One region of the Geodermatophilus sp. CPCC 205506 genome, then DNA from elsewhere that is predicted to be linked to it. Evidence: riboswitches for the same ligand, from Rfam matches in the RefSeq annotation. Region 1 holds a riboswitch; the other holds the start of a gene.
What was found. A riboswitch is a leader RNA that binds a small molecule or an ion and turns the genes downstream of it on or off. The one in region 1 is predicted to bind thiamine pyrophosphate.

Region 1 (7,380 bases):
ACCCGCCCGGTGGTGGGCCCGCGCAGGCCGGCCAGCAGCAGCGCAAGGGTGGACTTGCCGGTGCCGTTGGGCCCGGTGACGGCGAGCGTGCGTCCGGCCGGCAGGACGACGTCGGTCGGCGGGAGGGCCGGGACGACGCTGCCGCGGTGGGTGTAGCCGGCCCGCTCGGCGCGCAGCAGCACCTCGCCGGGCGCGTGCCGGGAGCGGACCGGCATCCGCAGCGGCGCCGGGCGCCACCCGGCCGGCTGGTCCACCGTCCCGCCGCCGGGCCGCAGCTCGACCACCCGGTCGACCAGCGGCAGCCAGCTGTCGGCGTCGTGGTCGACGACGACCAGCGTGGTGCCGCGGTCGGCCATCGCACGGGTGACCGCGTCACGCACCATCGCGGCGCCGTCCGGGTCGAGCTGGGCGGTCGGCTCGTCGAGCAGCAGCAGGCCCGGCCGCCCGGCGAGCGCCCCGGCCAGCACCAGCCGCTGCTTCTGCCCGCCGGAGAGGGCGGCGGTGGCGCGGTCCCGCCCGAAGGGGAAGCCCACCTCCGCGAGCGCCCGGTCCACCGCCGGCCAGATCAGCGCGGGCGGCGTGCCGGTGTTCTCCAGGCCGAACGCGACGTCGTCCCCGGCGCGGGTCATGACCAGCTGCGAGTCGGGGTCCTGGAAGACGATCGCCGTCCGGGCGCGGGCCTCGCGCGCCGGCCGGCCGTCGACGGTGAGCTCGCCCTCGGCGTCGCCGGCGTCCGGGCCGAGCACCCCGGCGAGGGCGTGCAGCAGCGTGGACTTGCCCGCCCCGGACGGCCCGGTGAGCAGCACCCGCTCGCCGGGCTCGACCCGCAGGTCGACGTCCTGCACCGCCCACGCCCGGCGGCTCGCGTGCCGGAACCGCCAGCCGGAGAGCCGCACCGCGGCCGGGACGCGGGCGGCCGGCGCCCCGCCCGTGGTCAGACCCGGGACCGGCCGGCGGCGAACGACGACAGCGCGCCGCTGGCCGCCAGGGCGCGGGTGAGCGCCATGCCGCCGATGCCCGCGACGAGCGTCGTGCTCACCACGACCAGCAGCAGGTAGGTGCTCTTCCAGCCGCCGGTCCAGTCGGGGTAGTAGTTCACGATGTCGAGCACCGCGGCCATGGCGCCGGCGCACAGGGCGGCCAGCAGCGCCTGCGGCCAGCCGAACCGGCGGTAGCGGAAGGCGGCGAAGCCCAGCTCGCCGGCCAGCCCCTGGAGCAGGCCGTAGACCAGCACGAGCGTGCCCCACGCCGAGCCGAGCAGCGCCGAGACGACGGCCGCGATCAGCTCGGCGAACAGCGCGGCGCCCGGTTTGCGGACGACGAGCGGCGCCAGGACGGCGGGCACCAGCCAGACGCCGTACATGACCGCCTGACCAGGCGGGAACGCGGTGAAGGCGGCGTCGAGGGCCGCCCACAGCAACCCCCAGGCCCAGAAGACGATGCCGAAGGCGACGCCCAGGACGGCGGTGACGACGATGTCGACGGTCCGCCAGCGGCCGGTGTGGTGCTCGGCGGACGACGGACGGACGGCCTGCTCGGCCATGTGTTCCTCCAGGCTCCCTGCGCCGGCATGACCCGGATCAGGTTCGAGGGTCTGCGGTGCCCCGCACTCTCAGCGCCGAAGCGCTCCCCTGCTGTGTGTGTTCGGTTGTACGGCCCAGCGTAGCCCCTCGCCGTCCGTCCGTTCCCCGCGCCGCCCTCCCGTCGGTTTCCGCGGAAACCGCCGCCCCTCCCGCGGCGGCCTCGGTCTTCGACGGGTACACGGCGGCCTCGCAGGGGGGAGGCTCACCTGTGCGTCGCGGCGTCCACCATGGCGTCGATCCGGCGGGCGTGCGCGCCGCGCCAGTAGATCCCGCCGCAGGCCGGGCAGCGGGCGAACTCCTCGATGGTGCGGCGCGTGCCCGCCGGCAGGCGGTCGGCGACCTCCGCCTTGGGCACCGGCACGAGTCCGGCGCCGCACGCCGTGCAGCGGCTCAGCGGCGCCAGCGGCGGGGAGAACCGGTCGAGGACGTCGGCGAGCTGCTCGTCGGGGCGGCTCCCGCGCACCAGCGCGCCCCGCACCCCGCGGCGCATGAGCAGGCCGCGGTCCTGGGTGAGCAGCACGCGGTCCTCGGCCGCGGCCCGCGCGGCGAGCTCGGCGTCCTCGGCAGAGTTGGACCACGCGGCGTCCAGGCCGAGCAGCCGCAGCCGGCGGGCCAGCGCACCCAGCCCGACGTCGAGCAGGAAGCCGCCGGAGGGCACCGGCTGCGGCCGATCCGCCGGGGTCACCTCGACGACGCTCCGGGGGCGGGTGCGCGCGTCCGGCGCCACGGGGAGGCCGTCCAGCCGCAGCCCGCCGACCTCGGTCGGCGGCACCCCGGCGGCCCGGACGACGTGTGCGACCGTGGCGTCCGGGTCGAACGCCAGCCGGCGCTCCCGGGCGCGGCGGTCCCGGGGGCGGAACAGGAACGACAGCTCCGCCGGCACCCGGACGACGACGTCCGCAGCCGAGGCGTCCACGATGGGCCGGTACCCCGGGAACACGGTCCAATACTTGAACGATCAAGCAACGGCGGTGCACACTGGGGCGGTCACCCGTCGAGCAGGAGCACGCCATGCCGGTCCAGCGCCTCAACCACGCCGTCCTCTACGTCCGGGACGTCGACCGCAGCCACGCGTTCTACCGGGACGTGCTGGGCTTCCGCGTGAAGATGGAGATCCCCGGCGCCGCGGTGTTCCTGCAGGCGGAGGGGTCCACCAACGACCACGACCTGGGGCTGTTCCAGATCGGCGCCGGTGCTGGGGCCTCCGAGGCCGGCCGCCGCACCGTGGGTCTCTACCACCTGGCCTGGGAGGTGGACACGCTCGCCGAGCTGGCCCGCATCCGCGACGCGCTGGCCCGCGCCGGCGCGCTGGTCGGGATGTCGGACCACGTGACCACCAAGGCCCTGTACGCGCACGACCCGGACGGCCTGGAGTTCGAGGTGTCCTGGCTGCTCCCGGCCGAGTTCATCACCCCCGGGATCATGGAGGGTGCGGAGATGACCGCCCCGCTGGACCTCGACCGCGAGATCGCCCGCTACGGCGCGCACACCCGCGGCGGCGTCGGGGTCTCCGTCCCGGTCTGACGCAGGCGGTCGGTCACGAGGGGCCGTCATCCCCGACGAGCTGACCACGGGCGGGCAGCGCCTCCGGCCCTGGCGGGAGGGCGACACCGTCTACGGCTGACCGGACGAGATCAGCAGTCGCAGCGGGCGCCGGCCGGTGCGGTGAGCGGGTCCACGGCCGGGCGGGAGACGCCGTCCGCCGTCGCGACGGGCAGCCCCTCCCGCGCCCAGTACTCGAAGCCGCCGATCATCTCCCGCACCCGGTGGCCCAGCAGGGCCAGCGCGAGCGCGGCCCGGGTCGCGCCGTTGCAGCCGGGGCCCCAGCAGTAGGTGACGACCGGGACGGACCGGTCCAGCTCGGCCGGCGCGCGGGCAGCGATCTCCCGCCCCGGGAGGTGGACGGCGCCCGGCACGTGCCCCTGCTCCCACGCCTCCCGGCTGCGGCTGTCGAGCAGCACGAAGCCGGGATCGCCCGACTCCAGGGCCGCGTGCACGTCGCTGACGTCGGTCTCCACGGCCAGCCGGTGCGCGAAGTGGCGGACGGCGTCGGCCGGGTCGGTGCTCCAGTCCAGGCTCACGACGCGGACGGTAGGCACGCCGGGGCCCCGGGACGACGTCCTGCCCTGCCACCAACCGCAACACCCCGGACTTTCGGCGCCGGAAGTCCGGGACTTCCGGCGCGGAAAGTCGCGTGGGGGGTTGACGGACGAGACGCTGACATCTGAGATGTCAGTCGTGGGACTTGTTCCGGTCGACCGGGTGCTGCTGCGCGACGTCGCCCTGGCCCGCATCCGGGACGCGATCGTGGCCGGAGAGCTCGCTCCCGGTGCCGTGGTGAAGGACGCCGAGCTGGCCGGCCGGCTCGGGCTGTCGGTGGCGCCGGTGCGGGCCGCGCTCGCCCGGCTGGCCGACGAGGGCCTGGTCGAGGCCAAGCCGCAGAGCCACACCCGGGTCACCCCGCTGCGCGTGCGGGACGTGCGCGACGCCGCCGCCGTCGTCCGCGCGATGCACGAGCTGGCCACCCGGGAGGCGGTCCCGGCCGTCACCCCCGACGACGTCGCCGCCATGACCGGGGCCAACGAGCGCTTCGCCGCGGCGGTCGCTGCCGGAGACGTCGACGCCGCCCTGGCCGCCGACGACGACCTGCACGGCGTGCTGCTGCGCCGGTGCGGCAACACCGCGCTCACCGCGACCGTCGACCGCCTCACCCCGGCGATCCGGCGGCTGGAGCGGCAGCGCTTCGCCACCGCGCACGGCCGGGAGTCCGTCGTCCTCCACGACCGGCTGATCACCGCCTGCGCGCGCTCCGACGTCGACGCCGCCGTCGCCACCACCACCGAGATCTGGACGGCGCTGCTGTCCGAGCTGACCGACGAGGAGACCCCCGATGGCACTCACTGACCTGCCCCGCTACCCGCTGCTGTTCGGGCCCTCCCCGGTGCACCGGCTCGACCGGCTCACCGAGCACCTCGGGGGCGCCGCGGTCTGGGCGAAGCGGGAGGACGTGAACTCCGGCATCGCGTTCGGCGGCAACAAGACCCGCAAGCTCGAGTACCTGGTCGCCGACGCCCTCGCCCAGGGCTGCGACACGCTGGTGAGCATCGGCGGCGTGCAGAGCAACCACACCCGCCAGGTCGCCGCCGTCGCCGCTCGGGTGGGCCTGAAGTGCGTGCTCGTGCAGGAGAGCTGGGTGGACTGGCCCGACTCGGTCTACGACAAGGTCGGCAACATCCTCATCAGCCGGCTGGCCGGCGCCGACGTCCGGCTGGTCAAGGCGGGGTTCGGCATCGGGTTCAAGGAGAGCTGGGAGGCGGCGCTCGCCGACATCGGGGAGCGCGGGGGCAAGCCGTACGCCATCCCGGCGGGGGCGTCGGACCACCCGCTCGGCGGGCTGGGCTTCGCCGACTGGGCGGAGGAGGTCGCGGCGCAGGAGGCCGAGCTCGGCGTCTTCTTCGACACCGTCGTCGTCTGCTCGGTGACCGGGTCCACCCAGGCGGGCATGGTCGCCGGCTTCGCCAAGCTCGAGGAGGACGGGGCGCGGCCGCGGCGGGTCCTCGGCATCGACGCCTCCGCCAAGCCGGCCGAGACCCGCGACCAGGTGCTGCGCATCGCCCAGCGCACCGGGCACCTCGTGAGCCTGCGGCGGGGGCTGACCGCCGACGACGTCGAGCTGGACGAGCGCTACCACGGCGGCACCTACGGCATCCCCGACCAGGCGACCATCCGCGCGATGGAGCTGGCGGCGCGGACCGAGGGCATGGTCACCGACCCGGTGTACGAGGGGAAGTCGATGGCCGCGGTCGTCGACCTGGTGGGGCGCGGCGAGATCGACCCGTCGTCCACCGTGCTCTACGCCCACCTCGGCGGGCAGCCCGCGCTCAACGGCTACAGCGCGCTGTTCTCGTGAGCCCCGACACGACGGAAACCGGCACCGGTCGACTCCGCATCACGCGCCGAGGAGGTCGGCGGCCGAGCCGTCGAGGCGGTCCAGCGCGTCACGGATCCGGCGCTCCTCGAAGGAGAAGTGCGACTCCATGATCGCCGCGAGCCCGTCGAGCTCCCCGGCCAGGGCGGCGTCGCCGGACGCCGCGATCTCCTCCACCCGCGCCACGATGCCGGAGATCAGGTCGTGGTCCTGTGCCATCTTCTCCAGCAGCGGCCGCAGGTCGGGGAACCGTTCGGCCAGCGCGGGGAAGGCGCCGGCGTCCTCACCGGTGTGGTGGCGGGTCAGCGCGCCGCAGAAGGCCAGGCAGTGGACGGCGAGCGGGCGGCCGGACGGCGTTCCGTCGGCGACGGCGTCCTGGAGTCGACGCAGGTCGCTGCGCAGGGAGTCGTGGATGCGGACGAGCTCGTCGCCGAGCGCGGCGACGCGGGAGGGGACGGGGGGCACGACCGGGCATCCTGCACCCGGTCACAGGGGCACGGCGAGCTCCCGGTGGTCCAGGGCCGCCCGCAGGTCCGCCCGCCACGGTGCGAGGCCGGACCCGGCGAGGACGACGTCCCGCACGAAGGCGTGCCAGGTCGGCGCCCGCCGGACCATGCTGTGCCCGCCGGCGATGGTGAACCGGGCGACGCGGACGTCCGCCCGCGCCGCCCGGACGGCGAAGTCGGCCGACAGCGTGGCCGGCACCCACCGGTCACCGCGGCCGTGCAGGAGCGCCACGGTGCGGCCGCGCAGGTGCTCGACCGGCTCGCCGGGCGGCGTCCACGGGGCCAGGGCGCAGACCGCGCGCACCGAGGCGTCCCCGCCGGCGCGCAGGACGGCGCGGCCGCCCATGGAGTGCCCGACCAGCACGACCGGGACGTCGTCGCCGTGCCGGTCCCGGAGCTGCGCGAGCGTCCAGCGGACGTCGGCGAAGGCGTCGGCCGCCACGCCGTTCCACCCCGCCACCCGGTAGCGCAGGAGGTAGGTGTCCAGCCCGTGGCCGGCCCCCGCGGCGCGGACGAACTGCTCGATCGCCCGCATCCGCAGCAGCGACAGCGCGCGCTCCCGCGGCGGATCGACGCTGGCGACGGTGCCGCCGTGGCAGAAGACGGCCACCGCCCGGGTCGGGACGGGGGCCGGCTCGTGCTCCAGCGCGGGGGCGCTGCCCGACGACGTCACCGCCGCCGGCGCCCGCCGCGGAGCGTCGCGCGGGCGCGGTCGCCCAGGTCGCCGACCCGGTAGAGGGCCCGGGTCAGCTGCGTCGAGCCGGTCCGGCGCTCGAGCGTGCGCCCGACGCGGCGGACCAGCCCGGTCGCGAGCGGGACGAGGACGGTGAGGATCAGCCAGGTGCGCAGCCGGCGGGTGAGGAAGAGCCACATGCCGCTCCTCCTGCCCGCTGCCGGCCGGGGCGAACCGGCGTCGGGACGTGACGCACGACCGACGCGCCGGTCCGGCCTACGCTCGGGACATGCTGTTCTCCCGGTTCAAGACCCAGCCGGTCACTCCGGAGGAGGCCCTGCCGGGCCGCCCCGACCCGCTCCCCAACATCCCCGAGGTGCACGCGGTCAACGGCAACCGCATCCAGCCGCCCTTCCCCGAGGGGCTGCAGACCGCCGTCCTCGGCGCGGGCTGCTTCTGGGGCGTGGAGAAGGTCTTCTGGCAGACCCCCGGCGTCTACTCGACCGCGGCCGGCTATGCCGGCGGCTTCACGCCCAACCCGACGTACGAGGAGGTCTGCTCGGCGCGGACCGGTCACACCGAGGCCGTGCTCGTCGTCTTCGACCCCGCGGTCATCTCCTACGAGCAGCTGCTCAAGGTGTTCTGGGAGGACCACGACCCCACCCAGGGCATGCGGCAGGGCAACGACAT
Region 2 (7,380 bases), on a different contig from region 1:
CGAACACCCCGACGTCTGGAGCGAGGACATCGGTGAGGAGTAGCCGCGGCCTCCGTCAACGCTCGACCCGCTCCAGGAACCGCTTCAGCGTCTCCAGGAAGACCTCCGGCTGCTCCGAGTGCACCCAGTGCCCCGCGTTCTTGATCCGCACCAGCCGGGTCGACGGGTAGAGCTCCTCCATGCGCTCCCGGTCCTCGGGCAGCACGTAGTGCGAGTTCGCGCCGGCGATCCACAGCACCGGGCCGTCGAAGCGGGCACCCGGCGGCGGGTCGGGGAACCCACGCAGCGCGCCGAGGTCGCGCTCCAGCAGCTCCAGGTTCAGCCGCCACCGCCAGCCGCCGCCGTCCCCCAGCCCCTCGCGCACCAGGCTCTGCAGCAGGAAGGACCGCACCATCCGGCTCGGGACGACGGAGCGCAGTGCGGCGTCGGCGTCCTCGCGGGTCCGGAGCGAACCCAGGTCGAGCTCCCGCATCGCGGCGATGAAGGCGGCGAAGGGGGAGGCCTCCTCGTCGGGGTCCTCGGTGCGGCCACCGGACACCGGGTACTCGGTCGGGGCGATGTCGACGACGACCAGCGCGCGCAGCAGCTCCGGATGGCGCAGCGCGACCTGCATCGCCACCTTGCCGCCCATCGAGTGCCCGACCAGGGTCACCGGCTCCCCGAACGACTCCAGCTCGTCGGCCACCATGCGCGCCATGTCGAGGTAGTCGACCCGCTCGGTCCACGGGGAGTGCCCGTGGTTGGGCAGGTCGAGGAGGGTCACCTGGTGGCCGCCGGCCAGTCCCTTGGCGATCGTCGTCCAGTTCTTGCCCTGGCCGAACAGCCCGTGCACGAACACCACCCGCGGACCCGTCTCACCCACGGTGCGCGCGTGCAGCCGCTCCTCCGAGTTCGCCGTCACCCGGCGATTCCACCAGATCCTGTCGTCCGGTCGACCTACCGTCGACGGCTCGACGAAGGGGGAGCACACCCATGCCCGGACGGCGCCGCCGGACGACGACCCGCTCGACCAGCACCACCCGAACCAGCACGAGCACGACCACCCGGCGCAAGCCGGCGACCAAGCGGACCGCCAAGCCCGCGCCCGAACGGCCGGTCGCCGGCCCGGGGGAGCGGGTGTGGGTGCTCGCCGTCCCCTTTCGGGCACCCGCGCCCGGCGCGCAGTGGCGGGCGGACCTGCAGGCGCACGTCTGGGTCGGCCGAGACCTGCCGCCGGAGCTGGCGCCCTACGACCCGCCGCCGTACACCTTCGAGCGCTTCCTCGAGGACGAGCTCAACCCCACGCCGCGACCGGTGCCCGCGGGCCGGCCCATGCACCCGCGGGACGAGCAGCTGACCGGCGCCGCGGCGATCGCCGCCTCGGCGAAGGCCGGGCACCGCGTCTTCCTGCTCGGCGACGACCCCGGCGTGGGCAAGACGGGCACCGCCGTCCTGGCCGCCCGGGAGGTGGCCGCGCAGCGTGGCGGGCGCACCGTCCTCGTGGTGGCCGACCGGCCGGCCGCCATCACCATCCCGCACTGGACCCGCTCGATCGCCGGCTTCGGCGACGGCGGGCTGCGCTGGTGCGTGACCACCTGGGACCGGCTGGCCAAGGTCGCCAAGCTGCGGTTCGACGTCGTCATCGCCGACGAGGCGCACATGGTCCGCCACACGACGACGCAGCGGTGGAAGCACTGGAAGGCCGTCTCCGGCGCCGGTCGGGTGAAGGACGCGCCGTTCGTCATCGCGGCCACCGCCACCCCGGCGCACACGCCGCTCGAGCTGCCCTACCTCGCGCCCCAGTTCGCCCAGCAGCACGGCGAGCCGCTCCGCGAGTGGTCGGACCTGCCGAAGAAGCTCGACGAGCACCGGTTCCACGTGGAACGTGGCCGCTACGGCTGGGCGTGGACCGAGGACGCCGACGAGCGCCGGGCCGACCTCGCGCGGCTGCAGGGCTGGCTGGCCGGGACGAACCCGCCGGCGACGCTGCACCGGCCGGCGCCGTGGGGGCCGGTGTCGGTGACCGGGACCCCGGTGGCGCTGACGCCGGCCGAGCGGGCGGCCTACGAGTCGGAGTGGGCCGAGTTCCGCGCCGAGATGCAGCTGGCCCGCCGCGGCCGGCAGACCGCGCGGGGCCGGGCGGCGCTGCTGCGCTTCCGGCAGAAGGCCGGGCTGATCCGGGCGCAGGCCACGGTCGACTGGGTGAAGGCCCAGGTGGAGGCCGAGCGGCAGGTCGCGGTGTCGGTCGAGTTCGTGGAGACGGCGGCCGACCCGATCCGTGAGGCGCTGCTGGACTCCGGGATCCCGGTGGCCGGCATCTACGGCCGCGACCGGTTCGACGTCGAGGCCGAGCGGCTGCGCTTCCAGACCGGGGCCGCGCCGGTCTGCGTGTTCACGGTGACGGCGTCGATCAGCCTGCACGCCGGCGAGCTGCTGCCCAGCGGGGCCGCGGCCTCCGCCGTCCCGCGGGTCGGGTTGTTCCACCAGCCGCGCTTCTCCGGCATCCAGGCCCGGCAGGTCACCGGCCGCACGCACCGCGACGGCCAGGTCTCGCCGTGGCGGGTGGCCTTCGCCGAGGACACCGTGGAGGAGCAGGTCGCGCGGGTGATGGTGGAGCGGCTGGCGGTCAGCGGCTCGACGGCGGGCGCGGACACGTCCTCCCTCCAGGAGATCGCCGAGCTGCTCGAGGCCGACTGGCTCCCCCCGGCGGCGCTCACCGACGCCTGAGCCGGCGGCCAGGACCCGCGGCCGGAACCGGCTGTTAGGTTCGGCGGGGAAGTGGCACGGGGTGTCCCGCAGGGGACTGAGAGCACACCCGTCGAACCTGCTCCAGTTCGTACTGGCGAAGGGATGTCACGGCGTGGACGCCGACGTTCTGCGCGATGCCCGGGCGGCGCTGCGCACCACCACCCCGCTCGTGCACTGCCTGACCAACACGGTCGTGCAGGCCTTCACCGCGAACGCGCTGCTGGCGGCGGGCGCGGCGCCGGCCATGGTCGACGCGCCCGAGGAGGCCGGTGACTTCGCGGCGGTCGCGTCGGCCGTGCTGGTCAACGTGGGCACGGTCAACGCCCGCACCGCCGAGGCGATGCGGCGCGCCGCCCGGTCGGCCGGCGCGGCCGGGACGCCCTGGGTCCTCGACCCGGTCGCCGTCGGCGGGCTGGCCTACCGCACCGAGCTGGCCGCCGAGCTGGTCGAGCTGCAGCCCACCGTCGTGCGCGGCAACGCCTCGGAGGTCATGGCCCTGGCCGGCGCCGGCGCCGGCGGCCGCGGGGTGGACAGCACCGCCGGTGCCGACGACGCCGCCCCGGCCGCCGCGGGGCTGGCCCGCCGCACCGGCGGGGTGGTCGCCGTCAGCGGCGAGGTCGACCTGGTCACCGACGGACGGCGGACCGTCCGCGTCGGGGGCGGTTCGGTTCTCCTGACCCGCACCACCGGCGCCGGCTGCGCGCTCGGCGCCCTGGTCGCGGCGTACGTCGCCGCCACCCGGGACGCGCTGCTCGGCACCGTCGCCGCGCACGCCCACGTCGCGCTCGCCGCCGAGATCGCCGCCGACCTCGCCGACGGGCCGGGCACCTTCGCGCCCGCGTGGCTGGACGCCCTCGACGCCATCGACGGGGACTCCCTGGCCCGGGCCGACGTCCGGGAGGAGCCGTGACCGTCGACTGGACGCTCTACCTGGTCACCGACACCGCGCTGTGCCGCCCGCGGCCGGTCGCCGACGTCGTCCGCGCGGCGGTGGCCGGCGGGGTCACCGCCGTCCAGGTCCGGGACAAGACCGCCCCGCGCCGCGAGCTGCTGGCGCTCACCCGTGCGGTGCAGGCCGCGCTGGCCGGCCGGCCGGACGTGCCCGTGCTCGTCAACGACGCCGTCGACGTCGCCCTCCTCACCGGCGCCGACGGCGTGCACGTCGGCCAGGACGACCTGCCGCCGGCCGAGACCCGGGCGCTGGTGGGGCCGGAGCGGCTGGTCGGGGTGAGCGTCTCGTCGCAGGCGGAGTTGGACGCGGTGCTGGCGCTGCCCGCCGGCACGGTGGACGTCGTCGGCATCGGCCCCGTGTGGACCACCGCCACCAAGCCCGACGCCGCCCCCGCGCTGGGGCCCGCCGGCACCCGCGCGCTCGCGTCGGCGGCGCACGCCGGGGACCTGGCCGCGGTGGCCATCGGCGGCGTCGACGCCGGAAACGCCGCGGCGGTGGCCGAGACGGGCGTGGACGGGGCCTGCGTGGTGTCGGCGATCTGCGCGGCGGGCGATCCGGAGGCGGCCGCCCGCGGGCTCCGCGCCGCCCTGGGCACGGCGGCGCGCCGGTGAGCAGCAGGCCCGAGGGGACGGGAGACCGCCCCGCCGTGCCCGTCGCCCTGACCGTGGCCGGCAGCGACCCCAGCGGCGGTGCGGGCATCCAGGCCGACCTCAAGACCTTCAGCGCGCTCGGCGCCTACGGAACGGCGGTCCTCACCGCGCTCACCGCGCAGAACACCCGCGGGGTCACCGGCGTGCACGCCGTCCCCGCGGAGTTCGTCGGCCTCCAGCTGCGCACCCTGTTCGACGACGTCACCGTGCACGCCACGAAGCTCGGGATGCTGGGCACCGCCGAGGTCGTCCGCGCGGTCGCGACCGCGCTCGCCGGCCGCCCGGGCGGCCCGGTGGTGTGCGACCCGGTGATGGTGTCGACCAGCGGTCACCGGCTGATCGACGAGGCCGCGGTGGACGCCGTCCGCACCGCGCTGCTGCCGGTGGCCGACCTGCTCACCCCGAACGTCCCCGAGGCGGCCGCCCTGCTGGACCGGCCGCCGGCGACCGACCTCGACGGCATGGTGGAGCAGGCGCACGCGCTCCTGGCCCTGGGGCCGCGTGCCGTGCTGCTCAAGGGCGGCCACCTCGGCGGGGACGAGAGCATCGACGTCCTCGTGACCGCGGACGGCGCGACGCCCACCCGGCGGCCCCGGATGGCGACGACGGCCACGCACGGCACCGGCTGCACGCTGTCCTCCGCGCTGGCCGCGCTCGCCGCCCGCGAGGGGGCCGGCGACTGGCTGCCCCTCGTGGAGCGGGCCCGCGACTACCTCCAGGCGGCACTGGCCGGTGGCGAGGGCCTGGGCATCGGCTCGGGGAACGGTCCGGTGCACCACTTCGCCGGGATCTGGCCGGGCTGAGGCCCCCGGCCGGTCAGCGCCGGGCGCCCCCGTCCGGTGCGCGCCCGGCCGTGCCGTGCAGGAAGCCGGCGAGGCCGAGGATCAGCAGCCCGCTCACGGCGTGCAGCCCGCCCCAGTACGCGCTGTCCTGACCGAGCACGGCCAGCAGGCTCTGCCCGAGGGCCGCGAGCAGGAACAGCACCGCGGCCACGCCGATCGCGCGCGCACCGGCCCGGGCGAGGACGGCGAAGACGAGCACCAGCAGCGCGACCCCGGACATGATGAAGCCCACGGTGCGGTGCGGCTCGAACCCCGGCCCGCTGCCGAAGAAGGAGAAGACACCGAGCCCGGCCAGGAAGATCTGCACGACCCCGAGCAGGAGGAAGACGCCCAGGACCACCCGGTAGGCCGTCGCCATGGCGGACGGCGCCCCACGGGCCGGCGCGGTCGCGGTCGTCGACTGGTCGAGGGGCTCTGCCACGGCGGCCTCCAGGCACGGGCCACCGAAGCTAGGACCCGCCGCGGAGGCGGTCAACGAGAACCGGACGGGCCCGCTTCCCGCCGCGCGTCACCGTCCGCACGGGCGACGATGGGGGGACCGGGCGATCGAACGAGGAGGTGCGGGCGTGCGGCGGGAGGCGAGCATCCTGCACCTGGACCTCGACGCGTTCTTCGCCGCGGTCGAGCAGCGTGACAAGCCGTCCCTGCGCGGCCGGCCGGTGGTCGTCGGCGGCGTCGGGGGCCGCGGCGTGGTGGCGACGGCGTCCTACGAGGCCCGGGCGTACGGCGCACGGTCGGCGATGGCCACGGCCGAGGCCCGCCGGCGCTGCCCGGCCGGGACGGCGTTCCTCGGGGGCCGGTTCGGCGCCTACCGCCGCACCTCCGACGTCGTCATGGAGCTGCTCCGCGAGCTCTCCCCCCTGGTCGAGCCGGCCTCCCTCGACGAGGCCTACGTCGACCTCGCGGTCACCTCCCCCGGCCACCCCGGGCACGACCTGTCGGTGGACGGCGTGACGGAACTGGGCCGCCGCCTCAAGGAGCGCATCGCCGAGGCGACGGGCGGGGTGACCGGCTCGGTGGGCATCGGCTCGTCGAAGCTCATGGCCAAGATCGGGTCCGACCTCGACAAGCCCGACGGCCTGGTCGTCGTCCCGCCCGGGTCCGAGCTGGACGTGCTGCACCCGCTGCCGGTGACCCGGCTGGGCGGGGTGGGACCGGCGACGGCGGAGCGGCTGCACCAGGTCGGGGTGCGGACCGTGGCCGACCTGGCCGCCAAGTCGCTGTCCGACCTGGTCGCGCTGGCCGGCCGGGCACACGGGGCGGGGCTGTACGCGCTGGCCCGCGCCGAGGACGACCGGCCGGTGGTGGCCGAGCGCGGAGCGAAGTCGGTCTCGCAGGAGGAGACGTTCGAGCGCGACCTCACCGACGTCGCCGTCCTCGGCCGGGAGATCGACGCGATGGCCGCGCGGGTCGCCGGGCGGTTGCGCGGCTCGGCGTACTCCGGCCGCACGGTGACGCTCAAGCTGCGCCGTTACGACTTCACCACGCTCACCCGCTCCCAGACCCTGCCCCACCCGACCGACGACGCCCGGGTGATCGCCTCGATCGCGCGGCGACTGCTCGCCGAGACCGGCACCCAGGGCGGGCTGCGGCTGCTCGGCGTCGGCGTCTCCGGGCTCTCCCTCTACGCGCAGGGCGACCTGTTCGCCGCCGACGACGACCCGGAGCTGCCGGACGACGAGCCGGCGCCCGCCGAGGCCCCCGAGGCGGCCCCGGAGCCGCCGGCGCCGGTGTCCCGCTGGTGGCCGGGCCAGGACGTCTGCCACGACGAGCTGGGCTCCGGCTGGGTGTGGGGCCGGGGACTGGGCCGGGTGACGGTGCGCTTCGAGGGGCCGCTGACCGCGCCGGGGCCGGTCCGCACGCTGCCCGCCGACGATCCCGCCCTGCACCCCGCCGAACCACCCGAGTGGCGATCAGCCACCATCGACCCCGTGGAGGCGACAGGTGACTGAGCAGAGCGTGTGGGTGCGGATGACCCAGGAGGACCCGCAGCACTCGGCGGCCTACGTGCAGCGGTTCCGGGACCTCGCCGCCCAGGGCTTCGACCTCGCCGGGGAGGCGCGGCTGGTCGACGCGATGCTGCCCCGCGGCTCCCACGTCCTCGACGCCGGCTGCGGCCCGGGCCGGGTCGGGGGCTGGCTCGCCACGGTCGGGCACGACGTGGTGGGCGTGGACGTCGACCCGGTGCTCGTCGCCGCCGCGGAGGAGG

Region 2: linked by a shared signal. The riboswitch ahead of thiM (hydroxyethylthiazole kinase) and the one ahead of MY520_RS11365 (ECF transporter S component) in region 1 are both predicted to bind thiamine pyrophosphate.

The regions. Positions count from the first base shown of each region.
Region 1 covers NZ_JALPKP010000016.1:62,356-69,735, reverse strand. The annotation lists gene MY520_RS11370 (ABC transporter ATP-binding protein) at 1-896, opposite strand, end outside; gene MY520_RS11365 (ECF transporter S component) at 935-1,543, opposite strand; TPP riboswitch at 1,540-1,643, opposite strand; gene MY520_RS11360 (Mut7-C RNAse domain-containing protein) at 1,786-2,499, opposite strand; gene MY520_RS11355 (VOC family protein) at 2,595-3,107, shown strand; gene MY520_RS11350 (rhodanese-like domain-containing protein) at 3,218-3,664, opposite strand; gene MY520_RS11345 (GntR family transcriptional regulator) at 3,822-4,487, shown strand; gene MY520_RS11340 (1-aminocyclopropane-1-carboxylate deaminase) at 4,474-5,493, shown strand; gene MY520_RS11335 (hemerythrin domain-containing protein) at 5,533-5,976, opposite strand; gene MY520_RS11330 (alpha/beta fold hydrolase) at 5,998-6,690, opposite strand; gene MY520_RS11325 (hypothetical protein) at 6,687-6,890, opposite strand; gene msrA (peptide-methionine (S)-S-oxide reductase MsrA) at 6,980-7,380, shown strand, end outside.
Region 2 covers NZ_JALPKP010000055.1:25,394-32,773, forward strand. The annotation lists gene MY520_RS23550 (nucleoside deaminase) at 1-43, shown strand, start outside; gene MY520_RS23555 (alpha/beta fold hydrolase) at 56-901, opposite strand; gene MY520_RS23560 (helicase) at 973-2,706, shown strand; TPP riboswitch at 2,754-2,847, shown strand; gene thiM (hydroxyethylthiazole kinase) at 2,840-3,637, shown strand; gene thiE (thiamine phosphate synthase) at 3,634-4,290, shown strand; gene thiD (bifunctional hydroxymethylpyrimidine kinase/phosphomethylpyrimidine kinase) at 4,326-5,132, shown strand; gene MY520_RS23580 (DUF6220 domain-containing protein) at 5,146-5,592, opposite strand; gene MY520_RS23585 (DNA polymerase IV) at 5,738-7,123, shown strand; gene MY520_RS23590 (class I SAM-dependent methyltransferase) at 7,116-7,380, shown strand, end outside.